Regions from separate parts of the Brevundimonas sp. Bb-A genome, predicted to be linked through region 1. Evidence: riboswitches for the same ligand, from Rfam matches in the RefSeq annotation. Region 1 holds a riboswitch; the other holds the start of a gene.

Evidence for each region. A riboswitch is a leader RNA that binds a small molecule or an ion and turns the genes downstream of it on or off. The one in region 1 is predicted to bind glycine.
Region 2: it holds a riboswitch for glycine, as region 1 does, so the genes downstream of both, BSP_RS11080 (TonB-dependent receptor domain-containing protein) here and gcvT (glycine cleavage system aminomethyltransferase GcvT) in region 1, are expected to answer to the same signal.

Annotation. Positions count from the first base shown of each region.
Region 1 covers NZ_CP045456.1:2,835,119-2,842,788, forward strand. Annotated here, with positions in the region: gene argS (arginine--tRNA ligase) at 1-298, shown strand, start outside; gene BSP_RS13905 (NYN domain-containing protein) at 444-1,202, shown strand; gene BSP_RS13910 (adenosine deaminase) at 1,227-2,237, shown strand; gene BSP_RS13915 (nicotinamidase) at 2,433-3,068, opposite strand; gene BSP_RS13920 (class 1 fructose-bisphosphatase) at 3,065-4,036, opposite strand; glycine riboswitch at 4,194-4,289, shown strand; gene gcvT (glycine cleavage system aminomethyltransferase GcvT) at 4,434-5,549, shown strand; gene gcvH (glycine cleavage system protein GcvH) at 5,688-6,053, shown strand; gene gcvPA (aminomethyl-transferring glycine dehydrogenase subunit GcvPA) at 6,189-7,535, shown strand; gene gcvPB (aminomethyl-transferring glycine dehydrogenase subunit GcvPB) at 7,550-7,670, shown strand, end outside.
Region 2 covers NZ_CP045456.1:2,260,013-2,267,682, forward strand. Annotated here, with positions in the region: gene BSP_RS11080 (TonB-dependent receptor domain-containing protein) at 1-2,055, opposite strand, end outside; glycine riboswitch at 2,231-2,318, opposite strand; gene BSP_RS11085 (ABC transporter substrate-binding protein) at 2,526-3,617, opposite strand; gene BSP_RS11090 (response regulator transcription factor) at 3,671-4,333, shown strand; gene BSP_RS11095 (sensor histidine kinase) at 4,330-5,715, shown strand; gene cml (CmlA/FloR family chloramphenicol efflux MFS transporter) at 6,110-7,291, shown strand; gene BSP_RS11105 (LysR family transcriptional regulator) at 7,346-7,670, opposite strand, start outside.

The DNA.
Region 1 (7,670 bases):
GGGCGCCGCGCCCGGCGCCATCGTCATCGCCGAACAGGCGGAACGGGATCTGGCCCTGACGCTGGACGCCTTCTCGACCGCCGTGTCGGACGCCTATGACAAGCGGATGCCGCATCTGGTGGCGGAACACGCCTATCGGGTGGCGCAATCGTTCTCGAAATTCTACGCCGCCTGCCCGGTGCTGGTGGCGCCGGACGAGGCGACGCGGGCCTCGCGCCTGGCCCTGTCGGCGGCGGCGCTGCTGCAGTTGGAAACGGCGTTGAACCTGCTGGGGATCGAGACGCCCGAACGGATGTGACCGCCGTTCTGTGACCTGAAAGACGCGGACTCTGCTCTTCAGCTCTGATTAACCTTCGCCGGGTTCAGGGAGCGGTCGACGGATGGGGACCGGCGGTCAGCAGTCTAAGGGGCGTCGCTGGGGTCAGCATCGGGGACGCATCCGCGTGGCGGACGGCGCCCTGCGGCCGTTCGGCCCCCGCGATCTGACGCCGCCGTTCCTGAAGCGCCGGGCGATCCTCTATGTGGACGGCTACAACCTTTTCCACGCCCTGCTGAACCAGAAGCGGCGCGAATGGCTGTGGCTGGACTTGCAGGCCTTGGGGCGGGGCCTGATCGATCCGACGGAGCGGCTGGCCGGCGTGGTCTGGGTCAGCGCCCACAAGCCCCAATCCCGCTCGCGGATGGAGGCCCTGTTCCGCTATGAGGCGGCGCTGAGGGCGCGCAAGGTTCGTTGCCTGATGGGCCATTTCATCGTCCATGGCGAACACTGCCGCGCCTGCGGCAATGTCTGGAGCGCGTCCACGGAGAAGCAGAGCGACGTCAACCTGGCCCTGGCGGTGGCGGACGATGTGGCGGCGAACCGGGTCGATTCCGTCTATCTGCTGACCACCGACGGGGACCACGCCGCCACCGTGCGGTACGTGCGCGAGGCCTATCCGGAAAAGCGGATCGTCAGCGTCGCCCCGCCCGGCCGGGCGCACAATCGCCAGATCGCCGCCTGGACCGACGAACTGGTCGGGATCGGGCCCAATCTGCTGGCCGGGTCCATGCTGCCCGACCGGCTGAAGACGGCCAGGGGCTGGGTCGAACGGCCCGAGGCCTGGAGCGCCCGCCCCAGCCTGCCCCCGCCCCCCGATCCGCCGCCGACGAACGACGCGGGGAAGACCAAGGCTGGACATCTGCGGCTGGTGGTGTCGAATTGACGCCTTCTCTTCGAAGGATGCCCCATGTCGTTAGACGCCTATATCGCCGGCCTGCCCAAGGCGGAGTTGCACCTGCACATCGAGGGCTCGCTGGAGCCGGAGCTGATGTTCGAACTGGCGCAGCGCAATGGCGTGTCCATTCCCTATGACAGCGTCGAGGCGGTGCGGGCGGCCTATGATTTCTCGAACCTGCAGGACTTCCTGGACATCTATTACGCCGGGGCGGCGGTCCTTCTGACGCGCCAGGATTTCGAAGATCTGGCCTTCGCCTATTTCCAGCGGGCGGCCGCCGACAACGTGCGCCACGCCGAGATCTTCTTCGATCCCCAGACCCATACCGACCGGGGCGTGCCCTTCGGCGTGGTGGTGGAGGGGCTGATCGCGGGAATGGACCGGGCCAAGGCGGAACTGGGCGTGAGTTCGGGTCTGATCCTCAGCTTCCTGCGTCATCTGACCGAGGAGGAGGCGTTCGCGACCCTGGAGGCCGCCAAACCCTATCTGCACCATTTCATCGGGGTGGGGCTGGATTCGTCGGAGGTCGGACATCCGCCGTCCAAGTTCCAGCGCGTCTTCGCCGCCGCGCGCGACCTGGGTCTGAAACTGTGCGCCCACGCGGGCGAGGAAGGCCCGCCGGCCTATGTCCACGAGGCCCTGGATCTGCTGCACATCGACCGGATGGACCACGGCAATCGCTCGATGGAGGACGAGGTTCTGGTGGAGCGGCTGGCCCGAGAGCAGATGACCCTGACCGTCTGCCCCCTGTCGAATCTGAAGCTCTGCGTGGTCGACGATCTGAAGAACCACCCCGTGCCGGAGATGCTGCGCCGGGGCCTGCACGTCACCCTGAACTCGGACGACCCGTCCTATTTCGGGGGCTATGTGAACGACAACTACAGCCGGTTGGCGGCCGCGGTGGGCCTGACCCGCGAACAGGTGACACAGATGGCGAAGAACAGTTTCGAGGGGTCGTTCCTGGGCGAGGCGGAGAAGGCGGCGTATCTGGCGGAGGTGGAGGCCTACGCGAAGAGGGGGTGAATCCTTCTCCCTTTCGTCATCCTCCGGCGAGCTTAGCGAGACCGGGGGACCCAGCGGCGCGCGTGAGTGCGAACCTGTCGCGGACTCGGTCCTCCAACATCTTGCGGTGTTGAGATTTCGCCTGACGGCGCCGCTGGGTCCCCCGGTCTGCGCCGCGAAGACGCGGCTTGCCGGAGGATGACGACAGTATCGGGGTCAGCCGAGTAGGGCTGTAGCCCCCATCTCCGAAACCCCCAGCGCCCGGAAGCTGTCCCGCGCCGCCGCCTCGGTCTGTGGCGCGATCGCGCGGCTGGCGCCTGTGACGACCACGGCCTGGAAACCCTCGCGCACCGCATCCTCGGCGGTGAAGCGGACGCAGTAGTCGAAGGCCAGGCCGGCCAGGAAGACGCGGGTCACGCCCAGGTCGCGCAGCAGGCCGGCCAGGCCGGTGGAGGTGCGATGGTCGTTCTCGAAGAAGCCGGAATAGGAATCCACTGCGGGGTTATAGCCCTTGCGGATCACGGCCAGGGCCTTTTGCACCGTGGGCGCCGCGTCGGGGTGGAAGTCGGCGCCGGGCGAGCCCTGGATACAGTGGTCGGGCCACAGCATCTGGCTGCCGTAGCCGACCTCGATCTCGGTGAAGGGGGCCGCGCCGGGGTGGTTGGAGGCGAACGAAATCTGGTCCGGCGTGTGCCAGTCCTGGGTCAGGACCACCCGGTCGAACCGTTCGGCCAGCCGGTTGATCAGCGGCATGATCCCCGCCCCGCCCGCGACCGCCAGAGAACCGCCCTCGCAGAAGTCGTTCTGCGGGTCGATGACCAGAAGGGCGTCAGTCGGACCTATCTTCATCATGCGCTCGCGTAGGCGTCGATCTCGTTGGCCGAGCCCAAGGCGACGGGGATGCGCTGGTGCAGATGCTCGGGCTGGATGTCCAGGATGGGCTGGGTCCCGTCCGTCGTCGCCTTGCCCCCGGCCTGTTCGACCAGGAAGGCCATCGGATTGCCTTCGTACATCAGGCGCAGCTTGCCGGGCTTGTTCGGCTCTCGCTTGTCCCACGGATAGTAGAAGACGCCGCCGCGCATCAGGATGCGGTGGACGTCGGCGACCATGGCGGCGACCCAGCGCATGTTGAAATTCTTGCCACGGGGCCCTTCGTCGCCCTTCAGCAGATCGCCCACATAGGTCTGCACCGGCTCGGCCCAGTGGCGCAGGTTCGACATGTTGATGGCGAACTCCTTGGTGTCCAGGGAGATGGCGATGTCGTCGTGGGTCAGGATCCAGTCGCCGTCGTTCGACAGGGTGAAGCCCTTGACCCCGGCGCCCGTGGTCAGGACCAGCATGGTCTGGGGACCGTACAGGGCGTAGAGGGCGGCGACCTGATTGCGGCCGGGCTGCATGAAGTCGGCCTCGGTCGGCGAAGGCGTCGCAGACTTCAGCACCGAGACGATGGTCCCCACCATGGCGTTGATGTCGATGTTGGACGAGCCGTCCAGCGGATCGAACAGGACCAGATATTGGCCGGTGGAATTGGCCGCCGGCTGAACCTCGTCCATCTCCTCCGAGGCGACGCCGGCGACGGCGGGACAGGCCAGGAGGGCGTCGGTCAGCATGTCGTTGGTCATGACGTCGAGCTTCTTCTGCTCCTCGTCCTGAACATTGATCTGGCCCGAGGCGCCCAAGGCCCCGGCCAGGGCGCCGCCGGCGACCAGAGTGCTGATGTCGGCGCAGGTGGCGGCGGCGACCGTCAGGACCGTCTTCAGCCCTTCCGGAACCTCCAGGGCGGCGATGTGGGCGTCGAGGCGGGTGCGGTCGGCGGTCATGGGATCGGTCCGGAGCGGCGGAGAGGGACGCTCCGTTCTTGGCGGGCGGACGCAGGGAGAGCAAGGGCGAGCCGACGCCGGACGTCAGGAAGTGCGACAAGGCGGCGTCAAAACACGCCTGCGCTTGACTTGCGGCCGGAGTCGGTGGCTTAGGTCGGTTGCTCTCGCGGGAGAGATCGGCACGCCTCGGCGGGTCGACGCCGAAGGCGCAACCGCCCCGGAAACGCTCAGGCAAACGGACCGCGAAGCATACGGACGCTGGAAAGCCGCTCTTCACGGGCGCGCCGACGGAGCAAGGCGACATGATTTGGTCGCCGGAATCTCTCAGGCTTCAGGACAGCGGGGGCGCGAGGACGGCGGAGCTCCGCCACAACACGCGACCGTGAAAGCCTGAACCATGACCGATCAGACCCTGAAGACCACGCCCCTGAACGCCGCGCACCGCGCCCTGGGGGCCCGGATGGTGGGCTTCGGCGGCTATGACATGCCGGTCCAGTATGAGGGCGTCCTGGCCGAGCACCGCTGGACCCGCGAACACGCCGGCCTGTTCGACGTGTCCCACATGGGCCAGTGCAAGATCACCGGCGCCGACGCCACCGCCCAGTTCGAGCGGTTCGTGCCCGGCGACTATGAAATCCTGAAGGCGGGCAAGCAGAAGTATTCGCTGCTTCTGAACAAGGACGGCGGGATCATCGACGACCTGATGGCCGGCCGCCCGGATCACGACGGCCTGTTCGTCGTCGTCAACGCCGGCAACAAGGACGAGGACTTCGCCTTCTGGCAGGCGAACCTCGAAGGCGACGCCAAGCTGACGGTGCTGGACGACCGCGCCCTGATCGCCATCCAGGGGCCGGAAGCCGCCGAGGTCATGGCCGCCCACGAACCGATCCTGGCGGAAATGGGCTTTATGGAATGCGCCCGGCTGATGCTGTTCGGCGTCGACTGCTATGTCTCGCGTTCGGGCTATACCGGCGAGGACGGCTATGAAATTTCGGTCCCGGCGGACCAGGCCGAGCGCGTCTGGAACGCCATCCTGGAAGACGCCCGCGTCAAGCCGATCGGCCTTGGCGCCCGCGACAGCCTGCGCCTGGAGGCCGGCCTGCCGCTGCACGGCCACGACATCGACCCGACCACCAGCCCGGTCGAAGGCGCCCTGACCTTCGCCCTGTCCAAGTCGAGGAAGGAGCGCGCCGACTTCACCGGCGCCGACCGCATCTTGAAGGAACTGGCCGATGGCCCGTCTCGCGTCCGCATCGGCCTGATCGTCAAGGAAGGCGCCCCGGCCCGCGAAGGCGCCGAGATCGCCGACGCAGACGGCAATGTCATCGGCAAGGTCACTTCGGGCGGCCCCTCCCCCACCCTGGGCAAGAATATCGCCATGGGCTTCGTGCCGCCGGCCCATGCCGCGCTGGGCACGGAGTTGAAGGTCATCGTGCGCGGCAAGCCCGCCGCCGCCGAAGTCGTCGCCATGCCCTTCGTGGCGCAACGCTATTACCGGAAGCCGAAGGCGTAACATTCACCCCGTCACCCTCGGGCTTGACCCGAGGGCCGGATTATCCGCCGCATTGCGTCGGGATCAACACAGAGAACGATCCGCCTCCGATCCTCGGGTCAAGCCCGAGGATGACGGGGTGGGAGATGGAGAAGAGAAATGAAATTCACCAAGGATCACGAGTGGGTCAGCCTGGACGGCGACATCGCCACCGTGGGCATCTCGAAACACGCCGCCGACGCCCTCGGCGACGTGGTGTTCGTGGAAGTGCCGGAAGTCGGCAAAACCGTCGCCAAGGGCGCCAGCTTCGCCGTGGTCGAGAGCGTCAAGGCGGCGTCCGACGTCTACGCCCCCGTCTCGGGCGAAGTGGTCGAGGCCAATGACGCCCTGTCGACCGCTCCGGAAACCGTCAACTCGGCCCCGGAAGCGGACGGCTGGTTCGCCAAGATCAAGGTGTCGGACGCTGCCGAACTGGACGCCCTGATGGACCAGGCCGCCTACGACGCCTTCCTCGCCACCCTCTAATCTCAAACTCCGTCACCCTCGGGCTTGACCCGAGGGTCGGAGGATCAACCACTCGTGCGAAGCCTTAGACGCACGAGCCGCACAACATCCGATCCTCGGGTCAGGCCCGAGGATGACGGGTGAAGGAAACCGGCAATGCGTTATCTCCCCCTGACGCCCGACGACCGCACGGCGATGCTCGCCGCCATCGGCGCCAAATCGATCGACGACCTGTTCGTGGACGTGCCCGAGGCGGCGCGGCTGGACGGGCCGGTGAACCTGCCGCGGGTGGCGGGCGAGTTGGAGGTCGAGCGCGCCCTGTCCGCCATGGCCGCCAAGAACGCCACAGCCGGCGCCGTCCCCTTCTTCTGCGGCGCAGGGGCCTACAAGCACCATGTCCCGGCGACGGTGGATCATATCATCCAGCGGTCGGAGTTCCTGACCAGCTACACCCCCTACCAGCCGGAAATCGCCCAGGGGACTCTGCAGTATCTGTACGAGTTCCAGACCCAGGTCGCGAACCTGACCGGCATGCCGGTGGCCAACGCCTCGCTTTATGACGGTTCGACCGCCATGGCCGAGGGCGTGCTGATGGCGACCCGCGTGACCCGCCGCAACAAGGCGGTGATCTCGGGCGGGGTGCACCCCCACTACGTCAAGGCGACCGAGACCGTGGTCCACGCCGTCGGCGTCGAGACGCAAGTCCTGGCTCCCGCCGTCGACGCCGAGGCCGCCGTGATCGACCAGATCGGTCCCGACACCGCCTGCGTCGTGGTTCAGACCCCGAACGTCTTCGGCGCCGCAACGGATGTCACGAAGATCGCCGAGGCCGCCCATGCAGCCGGCGCCCTGCTGATCGTCGTGGTGACGGAAGCCGTGTCTATGGGCCTGCTGAAGTCGCCCGGCGAGATGGGCGCGGACATCGTCGCCGCCGAGGGCCAGTCGATCGGCAACGCACTGAACTTCGGCGGCCCCTATGTCGGCCTGTTCGCCACGCGCGAGAAGCTGATCCGCCAGATGCCCGGCCGCCTGACCGGCGAGACCGTGGACGCCGACGGCGAGCGCGGCTTCGTCCTGACCCTGTCCACGCGGGAACAGCACATCCGCCGCGACAAGGCGACGTCGAACATCTGCACCAATTCCGGCCTCTGCACCCTGGCCTTCACCATCCACATGAGCCTGCTGGGCGAGACGGGCCTGCGCAAACTGGCCCTGCTGAACCACGAGAAGGCCCTCGCCACGCGCGACGCCCTGGCCGCCGTTCCGGGCGTCGAAATCCTGACCGACCGCTTCTTCAACGAGTTCGCGGTGCGCCTGCCCAAGAACGCGGCCGAGGTCGTGGATCAGTTGGCCGCCCATCACGTCCTGGCCGGCGTGCCCTACAGCCGCCTGGCCCCCGACGCCGGCATGGACGACGTCCTGCTGGTCGCTGCGACCGAAACCACCCTTGACGCCGACATCAAGCTCCTGGCGACCGCCCTCGCCAAGGTGCTGGCGGCCTGAGCGGAGACAAGACCATGAGCACCATGAACACCGTCGGCCGCCCGACCGCCCCGAACCAGGTACAGACCAAGCCCGCCACCCTGACCGGCGGGCGCGGCCTGTTGCAGAACGAGCCGCTGATCTTCGAAGGCGAAG
Region 2 (7,670 bases), 580 kb from region 1:
GTCGTCGATCTTGATGTCGTAATAATCCAGCGACAGGTTCAGGCCTGGGATCGAAGGCGGCGAATAGGTGACGCCCAGGGTCAGTGTATCGGCGGTCTCCGGGCGGAGGTTGGGATTACCGCCGCCGTTGTTCAGCGTATAAACTAAAGCCCCGTTCTTGGCCGGGTCATTGATGTTGTTCCAGCCGGTGGTGGTGGTGGTGAACAGCTCCGAAAGATTGGCCGAACGGATATCGCGCGACTGAGTCACACGGCCGCGGAAGCCGGGGAAGAACTCGTTGGTGGCGCCAACCTTCCAAGACCAGATCGAGCCCGTGGTGTCGTAGTCCGAGATGCGAGCTGCAGCATTGAACTGCAGGTCGTTCAGGATCGGCAGATCCTTGACGATCGGGACCAGGACTTCGGCGAAGGCCTCCTTCACGCTGAACTCGCCGGACATGGCCGAGAAGCTGAACGTCTTGAAGGCCTTGGCCGCGTCCAGCTCGCCAATGCGCTGATCGGTCTGCTCCTTGCGGGCTTCCAGGCCGACGGCGATCGACACGTCGCCGGCCGGCAGGCTGAAGGGCTCGCCACGCAGGCTGACGCCGGCGACGTCCAGCTTGGTGGTGGCCCGCTGCTGAGGCGTGCCGGTGACATAATCGATGGCTTCCTGAGACGGCGCGCCCAGGCCAAAGAGATTGATCGGCACGCAGCCCGAGTTGGGATTGGTCAGGGTCACGCGGCAGACGGCTCGACCGCTCACGGGATCGATTACGGAATCGACCGCATTGGCGAATTCGGTCTTCAGCAGGAAACCGGGCGTATCGATATTATTCTCAAACTCACCGTGGCTGTAGTAGGCGCCCCAGCGCCAGCTGTCGCCGAACTCGCCGTCCACGGCCAGAGTGGCCTGGGTGGTGACGCGCTCGAAATCGATCGTGGAATAGGACAGATCGGAGTTGAAACGTCCGAAGGTGAAGGACGTCTGGCCAGCGGCCGCCATCTGCTGCTTGATCGTGGATGACAAGAAGGCGTTGTCGATGCTGATGGTCAGGTCGCCGCGATCGTGATCGCCGAACCAGACATAGTCGTTCCACATCCGCGAGTGACGGACGTCAGCAGTGACCCGCAGCTTGTCATTGATCTCATAGACGGCGCTGGCCAGCCCGGTGTAGCGGCGCTGCGGCGTGACCAGGGGGCTGAGATCGTCATTGGACGGACCTTCGCCGCCGATCGAGTTGGTCCCGCTGACTGTGCCGTAATCGAAAGGCCGAAGCGTGCCGTCCGGGTTAAACACCTTACCGCGGTTCACGCCCGACAGGATCAGACCGCCGTAAGCGGCGTTGGCGAAGCCGACGTCCGGCTGCAGGGCGCCGTTGACGGTGGCCCATCGGCCGATATTCGGGCGCGACGCTTTGGGGATGACGCCTTCGTTGTCCAGGTATTCGCCGCCGATGACGAAATGGCCGCGCCCGTCGGCGAAGTCCGCGCCCCAGGCGCCTTCGAACCGTTCCTGCTCAGCGTCGTCGTAGGAGGACACGCCGTATTCGGCGCCCAGCTTGCCGCCGGTGAAATAGCGATCAATGCCGATGTTCACGACGCCGGCGACGGCGCCTGAGCCCCAGGCGGCCGATGCGCCGCCCGTAACCACGTCGACGCTCTTGACCAGCACCGACGGCACGGCGTTCAGATCGTTCTCGCTGGACACGCGACGCCCATCGATCAGGACTAGGGTCCGGTTGATGCCCAAGCCGCGCAGATCGACCGGCGCATTGCCCGCACCGGTGTTGGTGCCGGTCGTCTGGGCCGATGTGGTGGCGCGGAATTGAGGCATGTCGTTGAGGGCGGCGGCGATATTCGGCCGCGCGCCGACCGACAGATCCTCGGCGGAAAGATGGATGGTCGGCGTCGGCGCCTCGAAGCCGGCGCGGTCGATCCGCGAGGCGGTGACGACGATGTCATCGACCGAGGCCGCATCCTCTGGGGCGCCCGCCTCCTGGGCATGGACAGAGGTGGCGCAGGCCATCAGCGCGATGGCGCTGCAATAATAGGTCAGGTTGCGATTAAGACGAGACAAAGCGAGATTCCTCATGGCGACGACGCCCCTCCCCAGGGTTGCCCAATGCGACCGGCGCTCTGCGGCGCCTGTTCGCCCCCGCTGTCATTGGGCCTGAGAGTTTCGGGCCGTTCGCCGACCCTTTCTCCTTCGGCGAGGCCGCATCCCCCGGATTCGACCTTCTCTCCAGCGTTCCTTCAGCAAGACGGTCCGTTTGCCTGAGCGTTTCCGGGGCGGTTGCGCCTTCGGCGTCGGCGGGAACCGATCTCTCCCGCCTTGCTGAAGCGAGTAAGATCGACCAATGAATGCCTGTCAAATCGGCACGCCTCGCAAGGCTAATGCTTCTATTTTCACATTCATGCAATTACATGCCGCTTTTGAAGCGCGTCAGTCGTTTGTCGCCGAGCGACTCTCGGTCACCGCAGGATCGGTGAAAGCGAGGTGACAGAAACACCGCCTTCAGAAGAAAGAGACTTATCCACAGGAAAGCCTTAGGGCGCCCTAGGGTCGTCCGGCGCCCGTTCCGCCGCCTGCATGGCGGCCCGCCAACGCTGCAGAAGCCCCTCGCGACGCGCCTGATCAAGATTGGCGAGCAAGGCCGGTCCCACACGGACCGGCCGAGCGCCGGGGATAGAGGTGCGACGCTCGGTAAGAATGTCGTCGCGAGCCGGGCGGACCCCCAGGCCGGCGATGATCCTCTGCCCTTCACGCGATAAAAGAAAATCCAGAAAAAGCCGGGCGGCGTTGGGGTGGGCCGCGTTGCGGGGTATGAAGGCCACGCGCGAGACGGACAGATGATAGTCCTCTGGCGTAACCAGGCCGATATCGGGCGCCCGGGCGACCCACGACGCCCCGTAAGACTGGTTCATATTGTAGGCGAAGGCCATGCGGCCCTCAGCCAGTTGGCCCATCATCCTTTGGCCGGACGTATCGGCACGCGGATGAGTAGACCCCAGGGCAGTCATCAGGGCCCAAGCGTCGGGATAGATCTGGATGTCGGCCGACAGTTGCAGAAGCGCCACCCCGCTGCGTTCGGCGTCATACAGGGTGACCCGGCGGAAAAACCGGTCCGCGTCGGTAGACAGCCGTTCGAGCAGTTGGGCGTGGCTGCGCGGCACGATCTCCGACGGCAACCGCCTGCGATTATAGGCGAAGACGACGGGCTCGGCCGTCACACCGAACGCCTGGTCTCGCCAGACCGAGCCGTCCGGCATGGCCGCCCGATGCGGCGATCGATAAACTTGGGCGTAGCCGTCATTGATCAGCTTGACCTGCACGTCCATCGCTGTGCTCCAGACCAGATCCGGCCCCTCCAGTCCGGAGGCGGCGCGGGACTGGACTCGGTTCGCGATCAGGGTCGAGTTGATGTCCTCGAGCCGCACCGCGATCTCGGGCCAGCGCCGTTGAAACGCCGCCAGCACAGGCCCCATCAGGCTAGTGTTCGTGAGGATGTGCAGCCCGCCCTCGCGCCTGGCCAGCCATCGGACGCGGGGCGCCGTCGCGACCCCGTCCGGCTCGCCCGCGCAGGCCGAAACCCCCGCCCCCGCGAGTCCGAGAAGCAGATGTCGGCGGTCCGTCTTCACCGGGGCGGGTTTCCCGCTATTGTACCGCTCATGATCCGCTCCTTCGCATCGCCATGAGAATACTGGTCGTCGAGGATGACAAGGCGCTTCAGCATTCGCTCGAGGCCAGCCTTCTGGCGGTCGGTTTCGAACTCCGCTCCACCGACAGCGGGGACCAAGCCCTTCATCTGGAAGCGACGGAGCGGTTCGACGCCGCCGTGTTGGACATCGGCCTTCCCGACATCGACGGTTTCGAGGTCCTGAAGGCCTTCAGACGGCGGGGATCGCAGACGCCCGTCCTCATGCTGACCGCGCGCGACGCCCTGGGCGACCGGGTGGCGGGACTGGATTTCGGCGCTGATGACTATCTCGTCAAACCCTTCGCCCCTTCGGAACTGATCGCCCGATTGAGAGCGATCGTGCGTCGACGCCAGGGTCGGGCGGCGGGCGCCGCGATCGTCGGCTCACTGGTCTGCGACTGGGACGCCGGCCGGGCCCAGGTCAATGACCGGGAGCTGTCGCTCCGTCCGCGCGAATGGGCGGCCCTGCGCGTTCTGGCCTCGCGCGCTGGCCAGGTGGTGGATCGGGAGTTGTTGGCGGCCGAAGTCTTTCCGCAGGATGAGGCTCCCTCGCTCAACGCCCTGGAGATCCATGTCGGTCGGCTGAGGCGCCAGTTGCAGCCTGACGGCCCCGCCGTGACCAATATCCGCGGTCGCGGCTATCGTCTCGATCCATGAGCGAGGCGCCCGGCTCGCGCCGCCCCCACAGTCTGGTGACACGTCTGCTGATCGCCCAGGTCGCGCCCCTGGCCCTGTTCGCCGTCGTGGTGCTGGCGGTCGGGGCTTGGACGGCCCACCGCGTGGTGGCGGAGACGGCCGACCGCCTCCTGGCGGGGGCGCTGCAGACCATCCGGGAAACGGTCTCGGTCGCCGACGGCAAGGTGACTGTCGATGTCGCGCCCTGGACTCTGGGCCTGCTCGACGGTCCCGAGCGGGACGCCGTCTTCTACAGTGTTCGCGAGGGCGGCCGACTGATCACAGGCTATGAGGAGTTGCCGCGCCTGCCCGACGCCTCGTCGGATGCTCCGATCTTCGCCGACCTGTCCGTCCGCGGCGTGCCGGTTCGCATGGCCCAGCAAACCCTGACGATCCCAGGAAGACCCGCCCCCGTCACCGTGTCGGTGGCTCAGAGCCTGGACTCGCGACGCGCCAGCCTGTTGGATCTATATCGCAGCCTACTGCTGCCACCCACCCTGCTCGTCCTGTTGGCCGCGCTTCTGATCTGGCCGGCCTTGAAGTGGGGCCTCAACTCGCTCAAGCGGCTGATCGACGACCTGACGCGCCGCCCCGGTCCCCGTGCCGACTTCGCGCCCGCCGACATCGACCTGGCGCCCCGCGAATTCCAGCCGGTGCTGACCGCCTTCAACCATCTCCTGGCGCGGCTTGAGGCCTCGACGTCGGGGGTTCAGCGCTTCGCAGCCGACGCCTCGCACCAGTTGCGCACCCCGCTTTCGGTCGTGGCGGCCAATCTCGATCTGCTGGCGGGCGCGCCCAGGACCTGGACCGTGCGGGAGAGGCGTCTGATCGACGACTCCCGCGACGCGGTCGCCGGCATGACCCGGCTCGTCGGCCAGTTGCTTTCCACGGCCCGGGCTGACGGCGCCCGGATCAAGTCGTCTGCCGACCTGGGCCGGGCGGCGCGGCGCGCCTTTCAATTGGCTAAGGCGCGCCGGTCCGCCCCGAACGGCGCTCTACGCCTTCGTCTTCCGGCAGAGGCCGTGGTCGTTCTGGGCGCCGAGGACCTAATCGCTGAACAGATCCTCAATCTTATCGACAACGCCTTCCACCACGGCGCGCCGCCCGTCATCGTGCATGTGCGAACAACGGGCGCGGTCTGCGTCTGGGATCACGGCCCCGGCGTCGATGAGGCCGCCCTTCCCCGCCTTACAGACCGATTCTTCCGCGCCGCGCCCTCCCAGGCGTCCGGTTCCGGCCTCGGCCTCGCCATCGTTCGCACCTTGGCGGAGGCCCAAGGCGGGCAGTTCGGTTTATCCAACCGCAGCGGCGGGCGAAGCGGCCTCGTCGGGCGACTGACTTTCCAACCCAGTGCGGAAGAATGAGTCGTCGAAACGACAAGCCGTTCTGAAGGTGGACGCGCGCCACCGGATCGGGAGCGCCGTTCGCACCGACGGCGGCTGAAGGCGGCTTCGATCGATGTGCGGTTTAAGGCGGCTGCGCCGAAGACCCTCTCGCCAAGCCCCACCAGAGGGCTTTCGGTTTTGTCGGACAGCGCCCGTCGGCCGCCACAGCCCTGCGCGGCTTCGGTCGCTGGACCTTTGCTTTGTTTAGGTCCAGACAAAGCCTGACCAAGAAGACGCGGGAGGCGCCTGAGATGGGTGGCACGAAGGCCTCGGACGAATAGGCCGCAACGACGAACCCGTTGTTGCGGCGATCTGCTGACCTCCACCCGGCTGATCGCCGTCAAATCCAGCATTTGACGCGAAGCGATCCCTCATGTCCGACAACCGGCCCATTTGGGCCCACGCCCTTCCGACCGCCATCCTGCTGATGGCGCCCTTTGACCTGCTCGCCTCGCTGGCGATGGACATCTATCTGCCCGTGACGCCGGCCATGCCGGCCGCTTTGCAGGCCGATCCAGCCGTCATCCAGCTCACGCTCAGCGTCTACCTCCTCGGCCTCGGCCTCGGGCAAGTCATCTTCGGCCCGCTCTCAGACCGGTTCGGTCGGCGGCCTGTGCTTCTGTCCGGCGCGCTCACGTTCGCGGTGACTTCGGGCCTGTTGGCGATGGCGGCGTCAGGCTGGGCGTTCGTCGTCCTTCGGCTTGCTCAGGCGATGGGCGCCGCGGCGATGCTGGTGGCGACCTTCGCGACGGTCCGTGACGTGTACGGCGACAAGCCGGAGAGTGTCCGGATCTATGGCCTGTTCAGCGCGATGTTGGCCTTTGTGCCCGCGTTCGGACCCGTGCTCGGGGCGCTCGTTTCAGCGCAGTTGAGCTGGCGGGCGATCTTCTGGTTCTTGGCCGCTTTGACGCTTCCGCCCCTGATGCACGCGCTTTGGCGGTGGACGGAAACGCGCCCTTTGGGCGAAGCCTCTCGCCCACGCCCGGGCCCCATTCTCCGCAGTCGGGCCTTCCAAATCTACACCTTGGCGTTTGGAGCCGCGATGGGGTCCTTCTTCGTCTACGTCTCGACGGCGCCACGCATTCTTGTCGAAAGGGTGGGACTGTCGGAGCTTGAGTTCAGCCTCGCCTTCGCCAGCACGGCTTTCGTCATGATCGTCGCATCCCATGCCGCTCGCCCTTGCTTGGACCGATGGGGGGTGGCGGGCGCCGTTCAGCGGGGCATGGGCCTGCTGCTCGCGAGCGCCCTGTGTTTCGGCGCGAGCGCCGCCTTCGGCGAGCCCTCCATAGGGAGCGTCATCCTCCCGTCTTGGATCATGGCGGTGGGGATCGTCCTGACCGTGTCCGTCTCGGCGAATGGCGCCCTCGAAGCCTTCGGCGATCAGGCGGGCCTGGCCGTCGCGCTCTACTTTGCGGGCCAGAGCCTGATCGTAAGCCTCGTTGGGACCCTGGCCGTGATCCTATTCAACGGCAGCACAGTTTGGCCTCTGGCCGCCTACACGCTGACACTGCCAACCCTCGTGCTACTGGGTCTCAACGCATCACGGAAATCCTGAAACCCAAGAGATCATCACGGATCGAACAGGCGGCTGCAGCTCAACGTCGCCAACTCAGGGCGTCGCCTGCGCTTCCGTCTCGATCTCGTTTCTGAGCCAACGCAGACCGTGATCATGGTCCCGCCGGTCATGCCAGACCTGGACGAGCGCAATACGGGCGAGGGCGATCGGCGGCGCGCCGAGGACCAAACCCCTGTCTAGCCGCGCCTCAAGGCTTCGGCGCGCCGCCGTCAAAACCAGGCTTGTGCCTCGCACGATCCGAGGGGCGACGGACCAGTGCGGCAGGGTGAAGGTCACCCGACGAGCGTGGCCCAAGGCTTTCAAGGCGGCGTCCACCTCGCCCCTGTCGTCCGGCGACGCCGCCACCGCCACATGAGGT